Regions from separate parts of the Streptomyces sp. NPDC033216 genome, predicted to be linked through region 1. Evidence: riboswitches for the same ligand, from Rfam matches in the RefSeq annotation. Region 1 holds a riboswitch; each other region holds the start of a gene.
What was found. A riboswitch is a leader RNA that binds a small molecule or an ion and turns the genes downstream of it on or off. The one in region 1 is predicted to bind cyclic di-AMP.

Region 1 (5,099 bases):
CCCTCGTACACCACCGCGACGCGCGCACGGGGCCGCACCCGGCCCACGGCGTCGGTGAACTCCGGTTCCATGAACGGGTTGCGCGGAGCCGTCGACGCGGCGCGCAGCGCGCGCCACCGCTCCCGTTCCCCCTCGCCGAGATCCTCCGGCTTCAGCACACGAATACGTCCGCTGCTCAACCTGACCCCCCGATCAAGTCCCCCCTGGACTGTCTGGACGGTACCGCCCCAGGCACTACGGGCGGTAGGTAGCGGACCATGTTGTTGCCAACCGGTGCATAGGCCTTCAACGTCCCTGTACCCGGCGTTGCGGTAGAAAACCGTTTCTCGTGTGAACGGTGCGGAAGGGGAAGGAGCGGGCGCCGAACGGGAAGCGAGTCGGGGGCCGTCGGGGTCCGTATTCTCTGATCATGGCCGCACCCTCCGCATATGCCGCGCGCTGCGCGTACTCCCTCGTCGCCACCGACCTGGACGGAACGCTGCTGCGCGGCGACGACACCTTCTCCGACCGGTCGCTCGACGCGCTCGCGAGGGTGGCGGCCGCGGGCGCCCGCCACCTCGTGGTGACCGGCCGGCCGGCCCCTCGCGTACGGCCGCTGCTGGAGATCCTGCGCGGCCGGGGGCTCGCGGTGTGCGGACAGGGCGCGCAACTGTACGACGTCGGAGCGGACCGTCTGCTGTGGTCGGTCACCCTGGACCGGGACCTGGCCGAGACGGCGCTCGGCAAGATCGAGGCGGAGGTGGGCGAGGTGTACGCGGCCGTCGACCAGGACGGCGTCGACGGGCTCACGCTGATCGAACCGGGCTATCTGATGCCGCACCCCACGCTGCCGGCCCTGCGCGTCGGAGCGCGCGAGGACCTGTGGTGCGAGCCGATCAGCAAGGTGCTGCTGCGTCATCCCACCCTGTCCGACGACGAGTTGGCGGCGACGGCCCGTTCGGTGGTCGGCTCGCTGGCCGGCGTCACGATGTCCGGGCCGGGCACGGTGGAGCTCCAGCCCTGCGGAGTCACGAAGGCGACCGGACTGGCCCTGGCCGCCGAGCACCTCGGGCTGCGGCCCGAGGACACGATCGCCTTCGGCGACATGCCCAACGACATCCCGATGTTCGACTGGGCGGCGCGCGGTGTCGCGATGGCCAACGCCCATCCCGAACTCAAGGCGGTGGCCGACGAGGTCACGACGTCGAACGAGGACGACGGCGTGGCCGTCGTCCTCGAGAGACTGTTCCCCTAGTTCCCCCGGGTTTTGCTGAGTTTTCCTCGTTCACTGGGTTTTGTTGAGTTCCCCTGGTGCCCCTGAGGTCCTCTGGTTCCTTGGCCCTCCAGGGGCGGGGCGGCTGTCTGTCAGTAGGCGCCGAAGACGTTGTCGATCGAGCCGTACCGGTGCGCCGCGTAGTTGCAGGCGGCGGTGATGTTGGCGACCGGGTCGTACGGGTCGTAGGCGGTGCCGGCCACGTGGTACGCGGCGAAGGTGGGGTCGATGACCTGGAGCAGGCCCTTGGACGGGATGCCCGCGGCCGCGTTGGAGTCCCAGAGATTGATGGCGTTCGGGTTGCCCGAGGACTCACGCATGACATTTCGGTAGATGCCGTTGTACGTGCCCGGAATGCCCTTCTCGGCCATGATCGCGAGGGATTCGCGGATCCAGCCGTCCAGGTTGTTGGCGTACCCGGCCGAGGTGGTGGCGGCCGTGGTGGCCGAGGCCGTGGTGGCCGCGGAGGCGCTCGTCGAGCCGATGAGCGGAAGGGTCAGCACGGCGGCGCCGGTGGCGGCGACGGCGAGGGTGCGGGCAAGGCGGGTGCGGCGGTGCTGGACGGCAGCAGGCATGACGAAACGTTCCTCTCCGGCGCCTGCGAGGTGAGCTGTCGGGTTCGGGCTGGAAAGTGCCCGGCCGGCCGCCGTAGGGGTACGGCGACGCGACTTCACCCCGAGCCGGTCCGGTACGTGCGTGACGTACGGCTCGGCGACTTACCTGGGTCCCCCGCTCCTGCCGTGCGTGAGTGTCGGTCGATGGGGTGCCGGGCGGCGGCAGGATTAGGCGTCTGCCCGACAGGCCGGGAACGTATGCGAGAGCGCATGTCCGGAACAAGTGCCGGATTCACAGATGGCCCCTATTGACCTTGATCAGAGGTTTGATCCTTCTTGATCCTTTTCGTGCGCCGGACGTCAACTTGCCGATGGGCAAAGCGGAATCACAACTTCCGGTCCAGGTTGCCCGCGTGGGGGCGACGTGAGCCAACTCACCAGCGTCCACAAGAAGGGTAAAACGGGCATTGGACCCCAAGTCTCTTTTAAAGGGGCGTGCGTGGGATGTGCCTGTGCCAGGTCGGTGGAACACCACCTCGCCGCCCTCCGTGCACACCACCTCGTCGGTGGCGACGAAGTCGCTCTCGTCGCAGGTGACCTCGGAGCGGGTGCGCACGCTCGTGTCCCAGCCCCGCTCCGGGCGGCGCAGCCGGATCGTCCGGTCACAGCGGACCTGGGCCGACAGGGGCTCGCGCTCGGCGATCGTGTACGTCGTCAGCCCCTCCTCCGTGTACTCCAGGCCGTCGGGGTACACGCGGGTGCCGGCGTCCGGCGGGGCGACCTCCAGCTGCCACGCGCCCCCGGCCGCGTCCCGCACCACGCGCCGCTCGGGACGCGGCTCGTCGAGCGTGACGGGGAAGCTCACTCCGAGCGGCGGCGCCTGCTCGGGCTCCTCGAAGGAGGGGCCGGCATCCGCCTCCCGGACCCGCACCGGCAGCTCCAGCGCGCTGCCCGCCGGATCCACGGTGAATCCCGCCGCCGACTCCGGTCCGGGCCAGACCCACGGCCAGTAGGCGGAGGAGAGGGCCAGACGGACGCGGTGGCCGGCTGGGAAGGCGTGGCCGGTGGGGGTCAGGGCGAGGGTGACCTCCCCGCCCGCGGTGTGTGTGCCCCGGAGTTCCAGGACGCCGCGTGCCACGAGGGTGGCGGAGCCGTCCGGTGCCACGTCGCAGATCCTCGCGACCACCTGGGCGTGCGGCGCCTCGCACGTCAGCCGCAGCCGCACCCGGGGTTCGCCCAGCACCCAGGTCTCCTCACCCACCGGAAACTCGAAACAGACCGAGCGCCCGTCCTCCTCGCGCTGGTCCGGCGGGAGATCGCCGTCGTCGCCACGGGGGAGAAGACGGCCGGCGTCCACGCCCGTGTGCAGGAGGGAGCGCACCAGGACCGGGGCGCCCCGGAGGGCGTACCTCAGGACGCTCGCGCGAGGGGAGGGCCAGGCCGGCTCGCCGATCCAACGGCCGGGTGGGCCGCCGTCCGCCGCGGCCGACGGGTGGGCGCCGCGGACGTACGCGCGCAGGAGCGGGTCGGACAGGACGCCGGTGTCCCTGCCCTTCAGCCAGTGGTCCCACCAGCGCAGGGTCTCCTGGAGGAAGCCGATCGCGGGGCCGGGGTGCGGGACGTGGTCGGGGTACCGGTGCGGCCACGGCCCGACCAGGCCGCGCACCCGGTCGGGCGGGAGGTGCTCGACCACCCCGAGGACCGCGTCGGGGTACGGGTCGTACCAGCCGCCCACCGCCAGGACGGGCACGCCGGTCCCCGGCGCGTCGCGGACATCGCCGTCGACGGCGCGCGGGACCGGCCGGGTGGGGGCGGACGGCTCGACCCCCTCCAGGCGCCGGAGCCACATCTCCCGCCAGGCGTCGCCGACGTGCTCGGGGTCCGGCGGCAGGCAGAGGACGGCAAGCCGGGCCTCCGCCGCCTCGGTGTGCGGCGGGTCGGCAGGGAGGGCGGAACCGGCGGAACCGTTCGGGCGTCGCACGCCGTCGTCGTGGTGGCCGTCCGCACAGCAGACGGCGACGACCGCCCTGAGCGGCTCGGGTGCGAGGGCCGCCACCCGGAGGGCCTGGACACCGCCCCCGCCGATGCCGAACATGCCCACCGTGCCGTCGCACCACGGCTGTGCCGCCAGCCACGCGACCACGGCGAGCGCGTCGGCCTCCGGGCCGTCGGCCGTGGCCCCGTCCGCCGCCCCCGCCGTTGCCGCCGCACCCGTCGTTCGGGCGGAGGGTCCCGTCGCCGGGGGTGCGGTGTCGGACGGTCCCGCCGGTGGGGGTGCGGCGTCGGCCGGCGCGTCCGGTACGCCCTCGCTGTTGCCGTGGCCGCGCGCGTCCACGCGTACGGAGGCGTAGCCATGGCCCGCGTACCAGGGATGGCGCTGCCGGTCGCGGACCGCGGTGCGGTCGGAGAGCCGGTCCGGGGCGTACTCCAGGAGCGCCGGCACGGGCTCGTCCGTCAGGGGTCGCCACACACGGGCGTACAGCAGGGTGCCGTCGGGCAGACGGATGCGGAAGTCCTCGTGGGCCGTCTCGTAGGGGAAGGACGAACGGATGCGCATGTGCGTGGCCCCCGTGAGGTCAGCGGGGCGGATGGGCCCGACGGCTCCGGCCGGACGGCTGACGTGAGTGACCGGACGGAGTCGCCGGTCCGACTTCCCTCCTGCCCGAATACTCATATCGGCTGATCAGCAACATACCGGGCATGATCCGATGTCGCCCGGCCGCCCGAGGGCACCTCGCGGGCGAGCCACGTTCGATACGGGGGGACGTGGGGCCTGTCAGTGATCGAAACGTGACCGGATACGCTGACTTGAGTGAGGGCAGCGACCTATCGACAAACCGCGTAGACGCCAAAAGACACCAGCAGACAGGAGACCCCTCGTGACCGTCGTCGGGCCGTTCGGGCTGAGCGTGCGGGACCAGGCTCTGGAAGCCGATGTCCAGGCCGGATTGACGGCTGTCGAGGAAGGCTTGCTCGAGGCCACGAAGAGCGAGGTCCCGTTCATCACGGAGGCCGCACAGCACCTCGTCCGGGCGGGCGGGAAGCGGTTCCGGCCGCTGCTCGTGATGCTCGCCGCGCAGTTCGGCGACCCGTACGCGCCCGGCATCGTGCCCTCCGCCGTGGTGGTGGAGCTGACCCACCTGGCCACGCTGTACCACGACGACGTGATGGACGAGGCCGAGGTACGGCGGGGCGTGTCCAGCGCGAACACCCGCTGGGGGAACTCGGTCGCCGTCCTCACCGGCGACTTCCTGTTCGCCCGTGCCTCGCACATCCTCGCCGACCTCGGGCCC
Region 2 (5,099 bases), on a different contig from region 1:
TGAGTTCGGTGAACTCGGGGAGTGCGGGGAGCTCGGGGACGCCGGTCAGGGCGGCCAACGGCAGCGTGTGCTGGGTCGTCAGCACCTTGGCCCGCAGGTAGCGCACGTTGTGCGGGGTGGTGAAGACACCGGTGGGCACCCGGTCGTGGACGTCGATGCCCAGTCCGCGGAGCTGCTCGGCCTTGTCGGGGTTGTTGGACAACAGGTCCAGCCCCGTGATGTCCAGGGCGCGCAGCATCTGGGCGGCGGCGGTGTAGTCCCGCGCGTCCTCCGGCAGTCCGAGGGCGGCGTTCGCCTCGTAGGTGTCGAGGCCCTGGTCCTGGAGGGCGTACGCGTCGAGCTTGTTGTAGAGGCCGATCCCGCGGCCCTCCTGGCGCAGGTAGAGCAGGACTCCCCCGCGGTCGGCGACGCGTTCGACCGCTTCGCGCAGCTGCGGTCCGCAGTCGCAGCGGGCGGAGCCGAAGACGTCGCCGGTCAGGCACTCCGAATGCAGCCGTACGAGGGGGACCGGGCCGGGTTCGCCGAGGACGACGGCGACATGCTCCTGGCCGTCGGCGAGTCCGTGGAAGGTGACGAGTTCGGCGTCCGCCGCGTACCCGTCGTGGAAGCGCAGCGGTACCCGGACGCGGGCACGCACGGTGGCGGCGGGAGTGTCGAGCATGCGGGTTCTCCGGGTCCGGTGGGCGGTGCGCACTTTGGCCGCTCCTCTGCTTCCGCACGGCTTCTGCCGCACGACTGGTCTGCTTCAGATTTGAAGCAGATTGACGGTCGTGAACCTACCTCATGCTTCAACTTTGAAGCAATGCGATCGTGTGGCGGCTCACGGCGCTGCCGTGGGCTCGCTCACGGGGTCCCGGAGGTCCCGGAGGTCCCGGAGGTCCCGGAGGTCCCGGAGGTCCCAGGGGTCCCGGAACAGGGCGAGGAGCGCCTGCGCCACGGCAGATCCTCCGGTGCCGCCTCGCCGCCGTCTCCCTGGAGGCCCCGCGCGACCTGAGTGAAGATCTCCTCCAGCTGCCCCACCTGCTCGGGCGTGAGCCGGTCGAACAGCAGGCTGCGTACGGTCTCGACATGGCCGGGCGCCGCGTTCTCCAGGATCACCACGCCCTCGTCCGTCAGGACCGCTACGCTCCCGCGCTTGTCCCGGTGGCAGTCCTCGCGCCGCACCAGCCCGTCCTTCTCGAGCCGCGTCACGGCGTACGTCAACCTGCTGCGGGTGACCTTCAGGCGCTCGGCGAGGTCGGTCATGCGCAGCCGCCGCTCCGGGGCCTCGGAGAGACTGGCGAGGATGGAGTAGTAGGCGTGGGGCATGCCCGCCTCCTGCTGGAGCTGCCGGTCGATCGCGTCCTCCAGGAGCAGGTATCCGGCGACGTACGCGCGCCAGGCGCGCTGCTCCTCGGGGGTGAGCCAGCGGGTTGTCATGCGCCCAGTGTAGGTTTGTTTAAAACTTGAACCAAGCTGATCGCCGTTCCCCCCGTTCCCCGGCCCCTGACCCCGGCCCCTGACCCCGACCCCGGCCCCTGACCCCGATTCCCGATCCCGGAGAGAACCGCGCCGATGCCGTACCCGTACGTCCTGCTGTCCGCCGCCGTCTCCCTCGACGGCTATCTCGACGACACCGGTCCCGACCGGCTGCTGCTGTCCGGCCCGGCCGACTTCGACCGGGTCGACGAGGTGCGCGCATCCGTCGACGCCATCCTGGTCGGGGCCGGCACGATCCGCGCCGACAACCCGCGCCTGCTGGTCAACTCGCCCGCCCGCCGGGCCGCCCGGGTCGCCGCCGGCAAGCCGGAGTACCCCCTCAAGGTGGCGGTCAGCGGGACCGGCGAGCTGGACCCGGCGGCGCGGTTCTGGCACACCGGCGGTGACAAGGTGCTCTACACGACGGACGCCGGCGCGGACAGCGCCCGCGACCTCGGCCCGACGACCGACGTCGTGGCGCTGGGCGCCGGCCTCGACTGGCGCCGACTCCTGGAACACCTCCACCACGTACGGGGCGTGCGGCGCCTCATGGTCGAGGGCGGCGGCACCGTCCACACGCAGCTCCTCCAGGAGGGTCTCGCCGACGAACTCCAGCTCGTCCAGGCCCCGCTGTTCGTGGGTGACCCGGACGCGCCCCGGCTCTTCGGACCCGGTGGTTATCAGGGTGGACGCCTGCGGCTGGTCGGGACGCGGCGCATCGGGGACGTGGTCCTCACGTCGTACGAGCCCACCGCACCCGGCACCGGTCCGCTCCCGGTCGCCGCCGACCGGCACTGGCTGGCCCTCGCCTGCGAGCTGGCCGCAGCCTGCCCGCCGTCGCGGACCGCGTTCAGCGTCGGCGCGGTCGTGGTGGCGGGCGACGGCACGGAGCTGGCGCGCGGCCACTCCCGAGAGGCGGGCGACCCCGTCGTCCACGCCGAGGAGGCGGCCCTCGCCAAGATCGACGCCGCCGACCCCCGGCTGGCCGGCGCGACCGTCTACAGCAGCCTGGAACCCTGCGCCCGACGCGCCTCACGGCCGGCCCCGTGCGCCCGGCTCATCCTCGACGCGGGCGTGCGCCGGGTGGTGACGGCCTGGCGCGAGCCGGACACCTTCGTCACCGACGCCGACGGGAGCGGCCTGCTGGCCGCCGCGGGAGCGGACGTCGTCGTACTTCCGGAGTACGAGCAGCAGGCGAAGGCGCCGAACGGTCATCTGCTCCGACGGACCCCCTGATCGCCCCCCAGGTCCGACCGTGGTTCTGGGCGTCCCCCGCATGGCGTAGACTGGTGTCACACCGACGCGGGGTGGAGCAGCTCGGTAGCTCGCTGGGCTCATAACCCAGAGGTCGCAGGTTCAAATCCTGTCCCCGCTACTCAAGGCCGAAGGCCGGAATCCTGATCATGGGATTCCGGCCTTCGGTGCGTTCGGGGCCTGCCCCCTGCCAGGCCCGTCACGTTCGGTGATCGCTCGGGAGCCCTGTGCATAACATCTGAGTCACCATCAAAACCCGCGGTGACTCCTGAGGTTTCGCGACGGGCAGTCAACTCGCCCGCTTTTCACCGATCCTGGGGCCAAAGTCCAGGCCAGAAATGTTGTTGATCAAGCAGAACAGCTTGGAATCCCGTGCCCGGGTCTATTAACGTTCGATAACGCAGCGCGGTCGTCCCAGCCGGCACAAGAGTCGGCTCCGTGCGCACGCGTCGAATCCCGCAAGGGAACCGGGGAACCACCAACTTGGGGTGAATCGCGCCTAAGCCGCCGTACAGTCACGGCCGGTATACGCGCGTAGGAGACCTTCCTGCTCCGAACCCGTCAGCTAACCCGGTAGGCGACGGAAGGAAAGGAGTACGCCCGCGTGGCGTCCAACCGGCCTGCCCCAGAAGCCCCCACCGTGCCCAGCCAGCAGACCTTCGGCTACGGCGCCTACCGCAGCGATGAGGGCCCCTGGGAGGAATGGAACCCGACAGCGGACTCCATTCGCCCGGTGCGCGGCAAGCACCGCGTCGCCAAGCAGCGCGGCGGCCTCGCCCGCAGCTCCACCGTTCTCGGCGTCGGTGTCATAGCCGCCGTCGGCGGCGCGGGCATGGCCAGCGCCAACACCGGCAAGTCGCCGGTCTCCATCTCCATGCCGGACCTGCCCTCAGTGGGTTCCCTCATCTCGGACGACGACACCTCCGAGGAGGCGGCGCCCGCGCTCAGCACCTTCGGTGCCGAGACCGTCGCCGTCGACAGCGCGGCCGACGCCGGTGAGGCGCTGCGCAACCGGATCATGGCGCAGGCCGAGTCCCAGCAGACCCAGGTCGAGACCAAGGCGCAGGAGGCAGCCGAGGCCGCCGCGGCCAAGGCCGCCGCGGACGCCGCCGCCAAGGCCGAGAAGGAGGCCAAGGCCAAGGCCGAAGCCGCCAAGAAGAAGGCCGCCGAGGAAGCGGCGAAGAAGGCGGAGGCCGAGCGCCTCGCCAAGCTGGCCAAGCAGTACACGCTGCCGACCTCCTCGTACACGATCACCTCGACCTTCGGTCAGGCCGGCGCCTACTGGTCCTCCGGTTACCACACCGGCCTCGACTTCGCCGCACCCACCGGCACGCTCATCAAGGCCGTCCACGGCGGCACCATCACCTCCGCCGGCTACGACGGCTCGTACGGGTACAAGACCGTTCTCACCCTCGACGACGGCACCGAGGTGTGGTTCGCCCACCAGTCCTCCATCAGCGTCAGCGTCGGCCAGAAGGTCGCCACCGGCGACATCATCGGCCGCGTCGGCGCCACGGGCAACGTCACCGGCGCCCACCTCCACCTCGAGGTCCACCCGGGCGGCGGCGGCACCGGAATCGACCCGGCCGCGTGGCTGCGCGACAAGGGGCTCAGCCTCTGAGATCTCCCCGGGGGGACCGTGACCGGACCCCCCGAGGTCTTCCGGGAAGTGTCACGGGGGTCGGTGAGGTCTACGCCCGGATGTTTCCCGGATGTTCGTGGACCCTGGCCGGAGCCGCCCCGTGGGCGCCTCCGGCCAGGGCGTTGTCATCACGGCCCGCACCGCTCAGGACTGGTGCGGGCTGGACTGGATGTGCTGGACGTACGGGTACGGCGAGGCGTACGGGGTGTACGCGGCCTGCGGGTGGGGCCAGGTCTGTCCGGGGTACCCGTAGTAGCCGGTCGGGGGGTGCGTCACCCCCATCGGGTACCCGAGCCCTGGCCCGCCGTACACCCCGTGGACCGGCCGAGGCGCGGGCGCGGCCAGCCGGGACGCGTGCTCCAGCGCCGGCCGGGCCACCTCCTTGCGCCGCCACAACTCGTTCAGCAACTCCCGTTCCCGTGCGACGAAGTCGGCGCCGCCCCGTCCCTGGCGCCCGCGGTGCCGCAGGAACGCCAGAGACGTGGCGTAGGCCTCGTACTGCGCCACCTCCCGAGCCGCGGGCCTGCCCAGGTGCCGTCGGGCGTACTGCCGGGCCAGCCTGCGTGCCCGCATCGAGCCGAGGGCGTACGGCTCGGCCGGGCTGAGCCAGCCGGCGGCCGTGTAGGCGGGCAACTCGTCGCGCACGGTGCCCAGCTCCCGCTGGCGCGTCCACACCACCAGCCAGGTCAGCACCCCGAACGCGGGCACCATGAACGCCCCGTACACCGCGAAGAAGCCCCAGTCG
Region 3 (5,099 bases), on a different contig from region 1:
CAGCGGTGGGCGATCGCGCGCAGTCCGCGCGGCGGGCGTCCGAGCTGCTGCTTGAAGGCCTCGACGTCGGCGTCGGTGGGCTCGGTGCGGGGAGTGGTCGGCAGTTCGGAGCGCTTCAGCTCGGAGCGCTGTCCTCGAGGGGTGGTGGCCGGGTGACGGGCGGGCGTTTCCATGCCTGTACGAAAGTCTCTCTGTCAGTTCATCGGTCGCAGTTCATCGGTCGCCGGCGGCGTCGGACTTGTCGACGGCGTCCCAGACGTTCGAGTACCAGGGGCGGTCGGCGGCCCCCTGGTCGGCGCGGGACTGCTGGGCGGCGTCGGGGTCGATGACGATGTAGCCCGTCTCCCCCGGCATCACGTAGTGCAGCCGCAGCCGGATCTGCTGTTCGGCGTAGGCGTCGTCCTGCCAGCGTGCCTTGAGGTCGCGCAGTCGTTCCACCCGTTCACGGGTCTGCTCCCGCTCGCGCTGGAGATCGGCGATCTCGGCGCGCTGGGAGACGTACTGCCGCATGGGGTAGGCCAGGGCCACGATCAGCGAGCACAGGACGAGCGCGAGCAGGGCCGCACGGCCGGTGAGGCGGGAGCGGCGGGCCTGACGCCTGGTCTGGGACCGGTAGACCCTGGCGGCGGTCTGCTCACCGAGCAGTTTGATCCTGGTCGCGGTGGAGAAACGGTCCCGGTCCTTCACGGCCATGTCGTCCCCGCCTCCCGTCTCACACGTGCGTACGTCCCCGGACACGGTACGGGACCGGTACGGGGACGTACGTACGACTGGCTCGGGACGGGCCCTCAACGGCTCAGCCGGGCCGACTCGACCCTGTTCGGCTCAACCCTGTTCGGCTCAACCCTGTTCGGCTCGACCCTGTTCGGGTCGGCTCAGCCCTTGAAGCGGGGAAAGGCGCTGCGGCCGGCGTACACGGCGGCGTCGTCGAGGATCTCCTCGATGCGCAGCAGCTGGTTGTACTTGGCCACGCGGTCCGAGCGGGCCGGGGCGCCGGTCTTGATCTGGCCGCAGTTCACCGCGACGGCGAGGTCGGCGATGGTGACGTCCTCGGTCTCGCCGGAGCGGTGGGACATCATGCACTTGAAGCCGTTGCGCTGGGCCATCTCGACGGCGTCCAGGGTCTCGGTCAGCGAGCCGATCTGGTTCACCTTGACGAGCAGGGCGTTGGCCGAGCCCTCCTCGATGCCGCGGGCCAGGCGCTCCGGGTTGGTGACGAAGAGGTCGTCGCCGACGATCTGGACCTTGTCGCCCAGCTTGTCGGTGATGACCTTCCAGCCGGCCCAGTCGTCCTCGTACAGCGGGTCCTCGATGGAGACCAGCGGGTACGCGGAGACCAGCTCCTCGTAGTACTCGGTCATCTCGGCGGCCGAGCGGGACTTGCCCTCGAACTCGTACTTGCCGTCCTTGTAGAACTCGGACGCGGCGACGTCGAGCGCGAGCGCGATCTGTTCGCCGGGGACGTAACCGGCCTGCTTGATGGCCTCGAGGATGAGGTCGAGCGCGGCGCGGTTGGACTCCAGGTTCGGGGCGAAGCCGCCCTCGTCGCCCAGGCCGGTGGACAGGCCCTTGGTCTTCAGCACCTTCTTGAGGGTGTGGTAGACCTCGGCGCCCCAGCGCAGGGCCTCGGAGAAGGACTCCGCGCCGATCGGGGCGATCATGAACTCCTGGATGTCCACGTTGGAGTCGGCGTGCGAGCCGCCGTTCAGGATGTTCATCATCGGAACGGGCAGCAGGTGCGCGTTCGGGCCGCCCAGGTACCGGAAGAGCGGGAGGTCGCTGGCCTCGGAGGCGGCGTGCGCGACGGCGAGGGAGACGCCGAGGATGGCGTTGGCGCCGAGGGAGCCCTTGTTGTCGGTGGCGTCCAGGTCGAACATGGCCTGGTCGATCAGGCGCTGCTCGGTGGCGTCGTAGCCGACCAGCTCCGGGCCGATCTGCTCGATGACGGCCAGGACGGCCTTCTCGACACCCTTGCCCTGGTAGCGGTTGGGGTCACCGTCGCGCAGCTCGATGGCCTCGAAGGCGCCGGTGGAGGCGCCGGAGGGAACGGCGGCACGACCCGTGCTGCCGTCGTCGAGGCCGACCTCGACCTCGACCGTGGGGTTGCCTCGGGAGTCCAGGATTTCCCGGGCTACGACGACGTCGATGGACGGCACGAGCATCTCCTTCTTGGGATGTGACGCTGGTTGTGCGGGGCACGAGCGGGCCATGACGAGCCCTTGCTGAGCCTTGCGACTAGAGCCTAACCGCCTCGGGGCGTCGGTCGGCCGACCGACCGTCCCGTGGACAGGGAGACGGTACCCATTGTTTCCGTCCGGAACAAAGGGGGTGGCCCACAGAAGGTGGCCGACCCGAAAGGAAAACCCCGCTCCGGTGCGTACGGGGGAACACGCACCGGAGCGGGGAGACCGTGGGGACGGGGTCACCTCACGAGGCGTTCGGCGTGGCGGCCTCGGCCGTGAGGGGGCGGCGGTCCGGCCGGGGGCCGGATGTCACTTCAGGTGCAGCTGCTGACCCGGGTAGATGAGGTCGGCGTCCTGGACGATGTCCTTGTTCAGCTCGAACAGCTCGGCCCAGCCGCCCTTGACGCCGTGCGCCTGGGCGATGGAGCTGAGCGTGTCGCCCTCGACGACCTTGTACTCGCCGTCGCCCTTCTTGACCTTCTTGCCGGTCGGCGTGGTGACGGTCTTCTGGGACTTGGCGGCCGGACGCTCGGCGGAGCGGGAGGCGCTCTGCTGCTCGGTGGAGCGGGTGGTGGTCTCCGAGGAGCCGCTGGACGAGGAGCCGCCGGTGGACGAGCCGGCGGAGGACGAGCCGCCGTTGTACGCGGCGCCGGACAGGCCCACGCCGCAGACCGGCCAGGCACCCTTGCCCTGGCCCGCGAGGACCTTCTCGGCGATCTGGATCTGCTGGGACTTCGAGGCCTTGTCGGCGGTGGCGGCGTACTGCGTGCCGCCGTACGCGGCCCAGGTGGAGGCGGAGAACTGAAGGCCGCCGTAGTAGCCGTTGCCCGTGTTGATGGACCAGTTGCCGCCGGACTCGCACTGGGCGACCGCGTCCCATTCGGAGGCGGTGGCGGCGGAGGCGTTGCCGGCCGCCATGAGCGGGGCGGCTATGGCGACGCCGGTGACGCCGGCGAGCGCGGCGACGCGGGTGGCCTTGGACGGACGACGGTGCTTGCCCTTGGCGGAAAACAGCATGGTGGATCCCCTCACCGACGCCTGCGAGGTGAGCTGTCGGGTTCGGGCCGTGTGAGTTGCCCGGCCACTCGTCCCCGGGAGCACTGCTCCCCGGGAGGTGTGGCTTCACCCCAAGCCGCTCCGGTCAACTGCCCGGTACGGCACTTACCTTGGGTCCCCCGCTCCTGCCTACGGCGCTTACGCGACGACTGTTCCCGGGCCGCCACTGGCAGGATTCGGCGTTGCGGCGGCCGGGGCTCGGGTTGCCGAGCGGTCTCGACCGTAGGCACGCGCTCGGCGGAATTTCAAAGACGATCACGTCTTCTGAGACTCATCCCACACTTTCACCAAAGCGGACATTCGACGCGAAGCGTGACGTGAACTCCCGCTGCTTTTCCCGTTTTTCCGCCCTATTCCACCCCTGTGTCGAGCGTCTGACCGGCAGTGATGTTGTTCGGGTCGGCGCCGATGGCGCCCTTGTTCTCGTCGTAGAGCGCGCGCCATCCGCCGTCGAGGTCAAGGGAGTCGGCGATGGAGACGAGGGAGTCGCCCTCGCGCACGACATAGGTGCCGACGGCATGGCGGCCGGAGGAGGCGGTGGTGGTGCCGTCCGCCACGGTCTCCTCGGCGGTGCTCCCGCGGTGGCGGCCGGAGGCGAGGGAGCCGGTGTCGACCAGGTTCCAAGAACCCGCAGCCTGGACCGACTTGTCCGAGTCGTCCACTTCGGGAACGGTCGCGGCCGAGCCGCCGTCCGCCTTCGAGGTGCTCGCACCGGTGGGCGTCTCGGCCTTCGAGGAGCTGTCAGGCGTACCGGAGGAAGGGGACGAAGCGGACGGGGACGCCTTGTCCGTGGCATCCGTGGAGGATTCGGCCGACGGAGTGGCGGACTCGCCCGTGGAGCCCGAGGCGTTCGAGGGGCCGGACGAACCCTTGGACAGGTCGGACAAGCCGGACGTCACGGAGGAGTCGGACGAGTTGTCCGCCACGCCGGTGTCCAGGTCGCCCGCGCCGTTCTCCTTGCTGAGACCGGAGGTCAGCCCGCAGGTGCCCCAGGCGCCGACACCCTGGTCGGCGAGGACCTTCTGGGCTACGGATATCTGCTGGTTGCGGCTGGCCAGGTCGGGGCGCTCGGCGAAGTCGAGTCCGCCGTACGCCTCCCAGTCCTCCTGGCTCAGCGCCAGGCCGCCGTACTCGCCGTTGTCCTGGGCGGCGCTCCAGGAGCCGCCGGTCTCGCATTCCGCCACCGTGTCCCACACCGTGCCGTCGGCCGCGCTCGCGCCGGTGGCGCCCAGCAGCGGGATGGCTATCGCGGAGCCGGTCACGCCGGCCGCGACAAGGAGGGCCGGAGCCTGGCGGGGGCGCCGGTGTCGACCGTTCCCGGAGAGCATGCGGGGGCCTTTCTCGAGACAGCAGTGCCTGCGCGGCGGAGAAGCAGGGCGCCGCGCTGACAGGTGAACGTATCGGCAGACGATCACTTGTCACAAGTTCATGCCGCGCAGATCACGTGAAGATCACAGAGTCGAGGAATGGTCACCTTCGCCTCGTTCCTCGGGCACATGACGGACGGTCAGCGCGCGGCTGCGGCGGGTTCGCCGGAGACGAGCGGGGTGAACTCCACGGGCAGCGTGCGCAGTCCGCGCATGATGAGGCCGCCGCGCCACCTCAGGTCGGCTGGGTCCGCGGCGAGGCGCAGATCGGGCAGCCGGGTGAGGAGGGTGGCCAGCGCGGTCTGTCCCTCCAGGCGGGCGAGGGGGGCGCCCAGGCAGTAGTGGATGCCGTGGCCGTAGCCCAGGTGCTGGTTGTCGCGGCGGGAGAGGTCGAGGACGTCCGGGTCGACGAACCGCTCCGGGTCGCGGTCGGCGGCCGCCAGCACGACGAGGACGGGGTCGCCGGGGGCGATGTCCTGCCCGCCGACGGTGA
Region 4 (5,099 bases), on a different contig from region 1:
GCGCCCTCGTGGAACTCGTGCTGGAGCGCGCGGAGGCCGACGGAACGACCCCTCGCCAGGCCGCGCACGCGATCGCCGAGCAGCGGCTGCCGATCATCGCGGAGCGCTACGGCCGGCACCGCTGACGGCGTCGTCGCAGGTGGTGGGCCCTGTGTAGGGTGACGGCGTGGCGAGGGTCCGGTTGAGTGTGGCCGAGCGGCGCGAGGAGATGCTGCGCGCGGCCATCGAGCAGATCGAGGCGCGGGGCGTGGCGGCGGTCAGGATCGCCGACGTGGCCTCGGCGCTCGGCGTGAGCAACGCGCTGGTGCTCTACCACTTCTCCACCAAGGAACGGCTCGTCGCCGACGCGTTCGCCTACGCCGCCGAAGGCGATCTGGCCCGGCTGCGCAAACTGCTCGGCCGCCGGACGACCGCGCTGCGCCGGCTGCGGTCGGCGGTGCGCTGGTACGCCCCCACCGGGTCGGCCAAGGGCTGGCGGCTGTGGATCGAGGGCTGGGCTGTGTCGCTGCGCGAACCGGCCCTTCGGGACGTCGCCCGTGACCTGGACCGGCGGTGGAAGGCGGCGCTCGCCGAGGTGATCGCGGAGGGGGTGGCCGCGGGCGAGTTCCGCTGTGCCGACCCGGCCGGGACGGCCCTGCGCCTGACGGCCCTCCTCGACGGCCTCGCCGTACAGCTCACGTCCTACGACGGCGCCGTGCCCCGGAGCCGCGCGCAGGAATGGGTGGAGGAGGCGCTGGCCCGGGAACTCGGGTTGGCGGCACGGACGTCGGGCGCCGAGGAGCGCTGAGGCCGGATCAGTCGAGTTCGTACACCGCCGTCACCGTCGCCGTCGCGCGGATGACGCCCGGCGCCACGGGGACCACACCGGAGGTGTCGGCGGCCGGGGGCACCGGGCGCGGACGGCCGGTCGGGTCCTCGCTCAGGGAGACCAGGCGGCCCAGTCGGTGGCCGCTGAGCCGTGCGTACTGGACCGCCTTGGTGCGGGCGTCCTCGTGCGCTGCCCGGCGGGCGCGCGCCAGCAGCGGGGCGGGGTCGGAGACGTCGAAGGTCACCGAGTCGACGCGGCCCGCGTCCCCGGCGGCGTCGGTGATCGCCTGGAGGACCGCCCCGGTCCTGCCCACCTCACGGACCACCACCGAGAAGGCCTGCGCCGCCTGGTACCCCCTCAGCCGGGAAGCGCCCTCAGGGTAGTCGTGGACCGGGGTCACGGAGACGTTCTCGGTACGGATGTCGGGCTCGGCCACGCCCTGGCGGCGGACGGCGTCGAGCAGGGCGGTCGCGGCCCGGGACTGCGTGTCCAGCGCAGTCCGCGGGGTCTCGGCCGTGGCCTCGACGACGGCGCCGACGACCGCGAGGTCGGGTCGGGCGCTCGCGGCGCCCTCGCCGGTCACGGTGACGGTGGCGGGGCCGGGCACGACCACCGCCCCGGCGGGCCGGGCGGCCGCGTGGGGCGCCGCGACGGCCGGCAGCCCGAGGGCGAGCAGCGTCACGACGGCCGCGGCGACGGCGCGCGACGCCCTGCCGGACGTACCGGCGAACAGGGCAGTGGAGGCGAGAGGCGTGCGGGAGCGGGGCATGCGGTCATCCCAGCATCCGGAACGGGCCCGGCGAGGGCACCACTCCCGCGCGCTCACCTCACTGGTCGAGCGACCGGCAGAGGCCCGGGAACCGCCGGCCGCACCCCCTTCGGGCTACGCCACCGCCGCGATCCGCATCTTGATGTCGTCGGGTGAGAGCGTGCCCTTGGCGGTCACGTGGTCACCCGACGACTCCCCGCGCAGCCGTCGCCCGATCCACGGGACCAGGTACTCGCGCGCCCACTGCACGTCGTCGCGCCGGATCTCGAGGGTGCCGCGCGGCTGGAGCCGCGGCCAGGGCTGCTCGGGGTCGGCGGGCACCGGCAGGCCGAGGACCTGACCGGCACGCAACGCCACGCGTGTGTGCCCCTCCGCGCCGAGGTGGAGCCGGTCGCCGTCCCAGGCCCGCCGGTCCTGGATGGACTTCAGGGACCACAGATCGAGGACCGGGCAGCCGTACCGGTCGGCGACCGCGCGCACGTGGCCGTTGTAGGTGGCGATCTTGCCGCGCAGATGCTTGAGCACGGGGACGCCACGGGTGTCGAACCCGGTCGTCACCATGACGGTGCCGACCGCGGAGGTCAGGGCCGCGATCGCCCGCTCGAAGCGTTCGGCGACCTCGTCGGGGTCGGTGCCGGGCCGGAGGATGTCGTTGCCGCCCGCGCAGAAGGAGACCAGGTCCGGCGCCAGCTCGACCGCTCGCGGAAGCTGGTCCGCCACGATCTGGTCGAGCAGCTTGCCGCGCACCGCGAGGTTCACGTACCTGAAGTCGCCTTCGGGCCGCCGGTCCGCGAGCAGCACCGCGAACCGGTCGGCCCAGCCGACGAACGCCCCGTCGGGGCCGCGGTCGCCGACGCCCTCGGTGAAGCTGTCCCCCACCGCCACGTACGACCCGATCGCTGAGCTGTTGTCATTCTTCGAATCGTCTGCCACAACCGTTCATGATTCACCTTCGAATGTGACCTACGCGACCGTAGGCAGGAGTTGACGGACGGTGAGATAAGCCACTCCTAAAGACTTGGCCAATCAGGGAATACGGCCGCCCTCGTTCGCGCCGACGCGAGACACCCCCGGAAGCCGCTGATCCGGACACGGCTCGGGATCGTGCGGTCGGCGAAGTGCCCGGCCGTGTGCGGCTTCGGCCCCACCGTCCGGTGCTGGAACGAGGGGCGGCTCGGCGTCGACGGCACCGAAGCCGTCGGAGACGGTGCGGACGTGGTGCGGCGCGGTCGCCACCGACAGCCACACCGGCGGCGGCAGCGGCGGCGACAGCCGCGGCGGGGGCGGCGGCGGAAACACCGAAGGCCGGACCCTCTGGGAGGGGGGTCCGGCCTTCGGTGGCGTGTCAGGCGGGGAATTCCAGCGGTACGTCAGCCGACGGAGACGCCGTGCGAGCGGAGGTAGGCGACCGGATCGACGTCCGAGCCGTACTCGGGACCGGTACGGATCTCGAAGTGCAGGTGCGGGCCGGTCACATTGCCGGTCGCGCCGGAGAGGCCGACCTGCTGACCGGCGGAGACGGACTGGCCGGCCGAGACGGAGAGCGAGGACAGGTGGGCGTACTGGGCGTAGAAGCCGTCGGAGAGCCTGATGACGACCTGGTTGCCGTACGCGCCGCCCCAGCCCGCGGAGACGACCGTGCCCGCGCCGACGGCCTTGAGCGAGGTGCCGGTCGGGACGACGAAGTCGACACCCGTGTGGTAACCGCTGGACCACATGCTGCCGGCCATCTTGTACGGGGTGCCGACGGTCGCACCGGCCACCGGGAGGGAGAAGCCGGTGGCGGCGGTGGTGCTCCCGGCGGCCTGGGTGACGGACGCCTTCGACGGGGACGACTTCGACGCGGACGACTTCGCGGAGTCCGAGGAGGACGACTTCGCGGAGGAGCCCGTGGACTGCTTCGACGAGGAGGACGAACCGGACGATGCGGACGGCGACTTGGTCGTACCCGTCGCGCCCCTCGTGCCGGTCGCGGCCCGCTCGCCGATCGACAGCTTCAGGCCCGGGTGGATCAGCGACGGGTCGTCGCCGACGGCCTCGCGGTTGTCCGCGTAGAGCCGGGTCCAGCCACCGCTGACGTTCTGCTCGTCCGCGATCTTCGAGAGGTAGTCGCCGGACCGCACCGTGTAGGTCCTGGCGGACTTCGCGGACTTCTGCGCCACGGGAACGGCCTGAACGGCCTCTTCCGAAACGGAGGAGAGCGAGGAAGCGGCGGAAACGGGGGAAAGCGACTGCGCCGCCGACTGGGACGGCGCGGCGTGCGCACCGGTGGCCCCTATGAGCGGGAGGGCGAGCGCGGCGCCGCCGGTTCCGGCGGCGGCGATGGAACGGGTGAAGCGCTGGGGCTTCGGACGGCGGTGCTTACCCTTGGCGGGCATGACGAATTCCTCTCCGGCGCCTACGAGGTGAGCTGTCGGGTGCGGACTGGAGATGTCCGGCCGCGCCGAGGCGCGGCTTTACCCCTAGCCGTTCCGGGAACCGGAACAGGCGGTACTGCCTGTGGGTCCCCCGCTCCTGCCGTTCACGGGTGAGTGTGCGGGCTCCGGGCGGCGGCAGGATTGGGCGTCCGTCCGGATTGGTGTGGAACGTAAGCGACCGAGACGCACAGGGACAAGCGAAGGTTGTACTCCCCGTGCCATTGGCTTGATCCCCTGAGGGGACTGCCCGTCACCCTCCGTGGATTGAGATGCCGGCTTTCCCATTAATTTCCTTGAGAAACAGCCGTATTACGTGAGCATGACGAACGACTCAGGGTCACGAATATGACGCTGATCACGTGACGGTCCCCCAGAGTCTCCTATTCCACAGCGAGTTGGAATGAAGGATCCAATTCGGACAGAACTCCCACATGTGACGCAGACGGATAACCATCGCATCAAGGTCACCAGGCGGCCCGGTGCGCGATCCATGGCGCGACACCATCGCACCACGGCGGACTTCGCCCGTTTCACGGCATTCGTACGTCGCTGTCGGATCGAGCCTGCCCGCCCCGAACCCGGCGTCCCCGCCGGCCGTCCCGCGACCGCCGAAGGCCCTTGTGGAGGACCGTTTGCCCCGGGCATCCATGTCGTATGGTCGAGGAAATGTTCCGGTGGCCATGCCGAGCCGCGCCTGCCGGGACCGAGGACCGGGAGGAGCCCCCGTGACGCAGCAGATCCCGTCGACCGAGCCCCAGCTGGCCGGAGTGCGGAACTTCCGTGACGTGGGCGGTCTGCCGACCGTCGACGGCCGGCGGGTACGCCACGGCGTGCTCTTCCGCAGCGGGCATCTCGCGCACGCCACCGACGAGGACGCCGCGTTCCTCTCCTCGCTCGGACTGCACACGGTCTTCGACTTCCGCAACGCGGCGGACCAGAAGCTGGAGGGCCCGGACATCGAGCTGCCGGGGGTGCGCAACGTGAACCTGCCGCTCTCCGACCCGGCGGACGGTTCCGAGTTCTGGAAGATGGTCCGCGACGGCGACATCGACCTGCTGCGCGAGATCCTCGGCGACGGCAGGGCGGCCGGCCGGATGATCGCCTC

Region 2: another riboswitch for cyclic di-AMP. It lies ahead of ACZ5Y0_RS30565 (M23 family metallopeptidase); the one in region 1 lies ahead of ACZ5Y0_RS28965 (transglycosylase SLT domain-containing protein).
Region 3: another riboswitch for cyclic di-AMP. It lies ahead of ACZ5Y0_RS13505 (transglycosylase family protein); the one in region 1 lies ahead of ACZ5Y0_RS28965 (transglycosylase SLT domain-containing protein).
Region 4: another riboswitch for cyclic di-AMP. It lies ahead of ACZ5Y0_RS07230 (M23 family metallopeptidase); the one in region 1 lies ahead of ACZ5Y0_RS28965 (transglycosylase SLT domain-containing protein).

What each region holds. Positions count from the first base shown of each region.
Region 1 covers NZ_JBVIQK010000020.1:108,285-113,383, forward strand. The annotation lists gene ACZ5Y0_RS28955 (GNAT family N-acetyltransferase) at 1-164, opposite strand, end outside; gene ACZ5Y0_RS28960 (HAD family hydrolase) at 410-1,234, shown strand; gene ACZ5Y0_RS28965 (transglycosylase SLT domain-containing protein) at 1,345-1,827, opposite strand; cyclic di-AMP (ydaO/yuaA leader) riboswitch at 1,833-2,013, opposite strand; gene ACZ5Y0_RS28970 (CocE/NonD family hydrolase) at 2,099-4,363, opposite strand; gene ACZ5Y0_RS28975 (polyprenyl synthetase family protein) at 4,686-5,099, shown strand, end outside.
Region 2 covers NZ_JBVIQK010000023.1:76,219-81,317, forward strand. The annotation lists gene ACZ5Y0_RS30545 (GTP cyclohydrolase II) at 1-661, opposite strand, end outside; gene ACZ5Y0_RS30550 (MarR family winged helix-turn-helix transcriptional regulator) at 844-1,419, opposite strand; gene ACZ5Y0_RS30555 (dihydrofolate reductase family protein) at 1,555-2,694, shown strand; tRNA gene ACZ5Y0_RS30560 (tRNA-Met) at 2,760-2,833, shown strand; cyclic di-AMP (ydaO/yuaA leader) riboswitch at 3,150-3,307, shown strand; gene ACZ5Y0_RS30565 (M23 family metallopeptidase) at 3,317-4,333, shown strand; gene ACZ5Y0_RS30570 (PrsW family intramembrane metalloprotease) at 4,499-5,099, opposite strand, start outside.
Region 3 covers NZ_JBVIQK010000005.1:404,661-409,759, reverse strand. The annotation lists gene ACZ5Y0_RS13520 (DUF501 domain-containing protein) at 1-173, opposite strand, end outside; gene ACZ5Y0_RS13515 (FtsB family cell division protein) at 214-693, opposite strand; gene eno (phosphopyruvate hydratase) at 876-2,162, opposite strand; gene ACZ5Y0_RS13505 (transglycosylase family protein) at 2,493-3,200, opposite strand; cyclic di-AMP (ydaO/yuaA leader) riboswitch at 3,204-3,386, opposite strand; gene ACZ5Y0_RS13500 (transglycosylase family protein) at 3,590-4,567, opposite strand; gene ACZ5Y0_RS13495 (cytochrome P450 family protein) at 4,747-5,099, opposite strand, start outside.
Region 4 covers NZ_JBVIQK010000003.1:121,472-126,570, reverse strand. The annotation lists gene ACZ5Y0_RS07250 (glutamate dehydrogenase) at 1-125, shown strand, start outside; gene ACZ5Y0_RS07245 (TetR/AcrR family transcriptional regulator) at 167-787, shown strand; gene ACZ5Y0_RS07240 (SIMPL domain-containing protein) at 795-1,577, opposite strand; gene ACZ5Y0_RS07235 (SGNH/GDSL hydrolase family protein) at 1,692-2,510, opposite strand; gene ACZ5Y0_RS07230 (M23 family metallopeptidase) at 2,948-3,955, opposite strand; cyclic di-AMP (ydaO/yuaA leader) riboswitch at 3,960-4,117, opposite strand; gene ACZ5Y0_RS07225 (tyrosine-protein phosphatase) at 4,720-5,099, shown strand, end outside.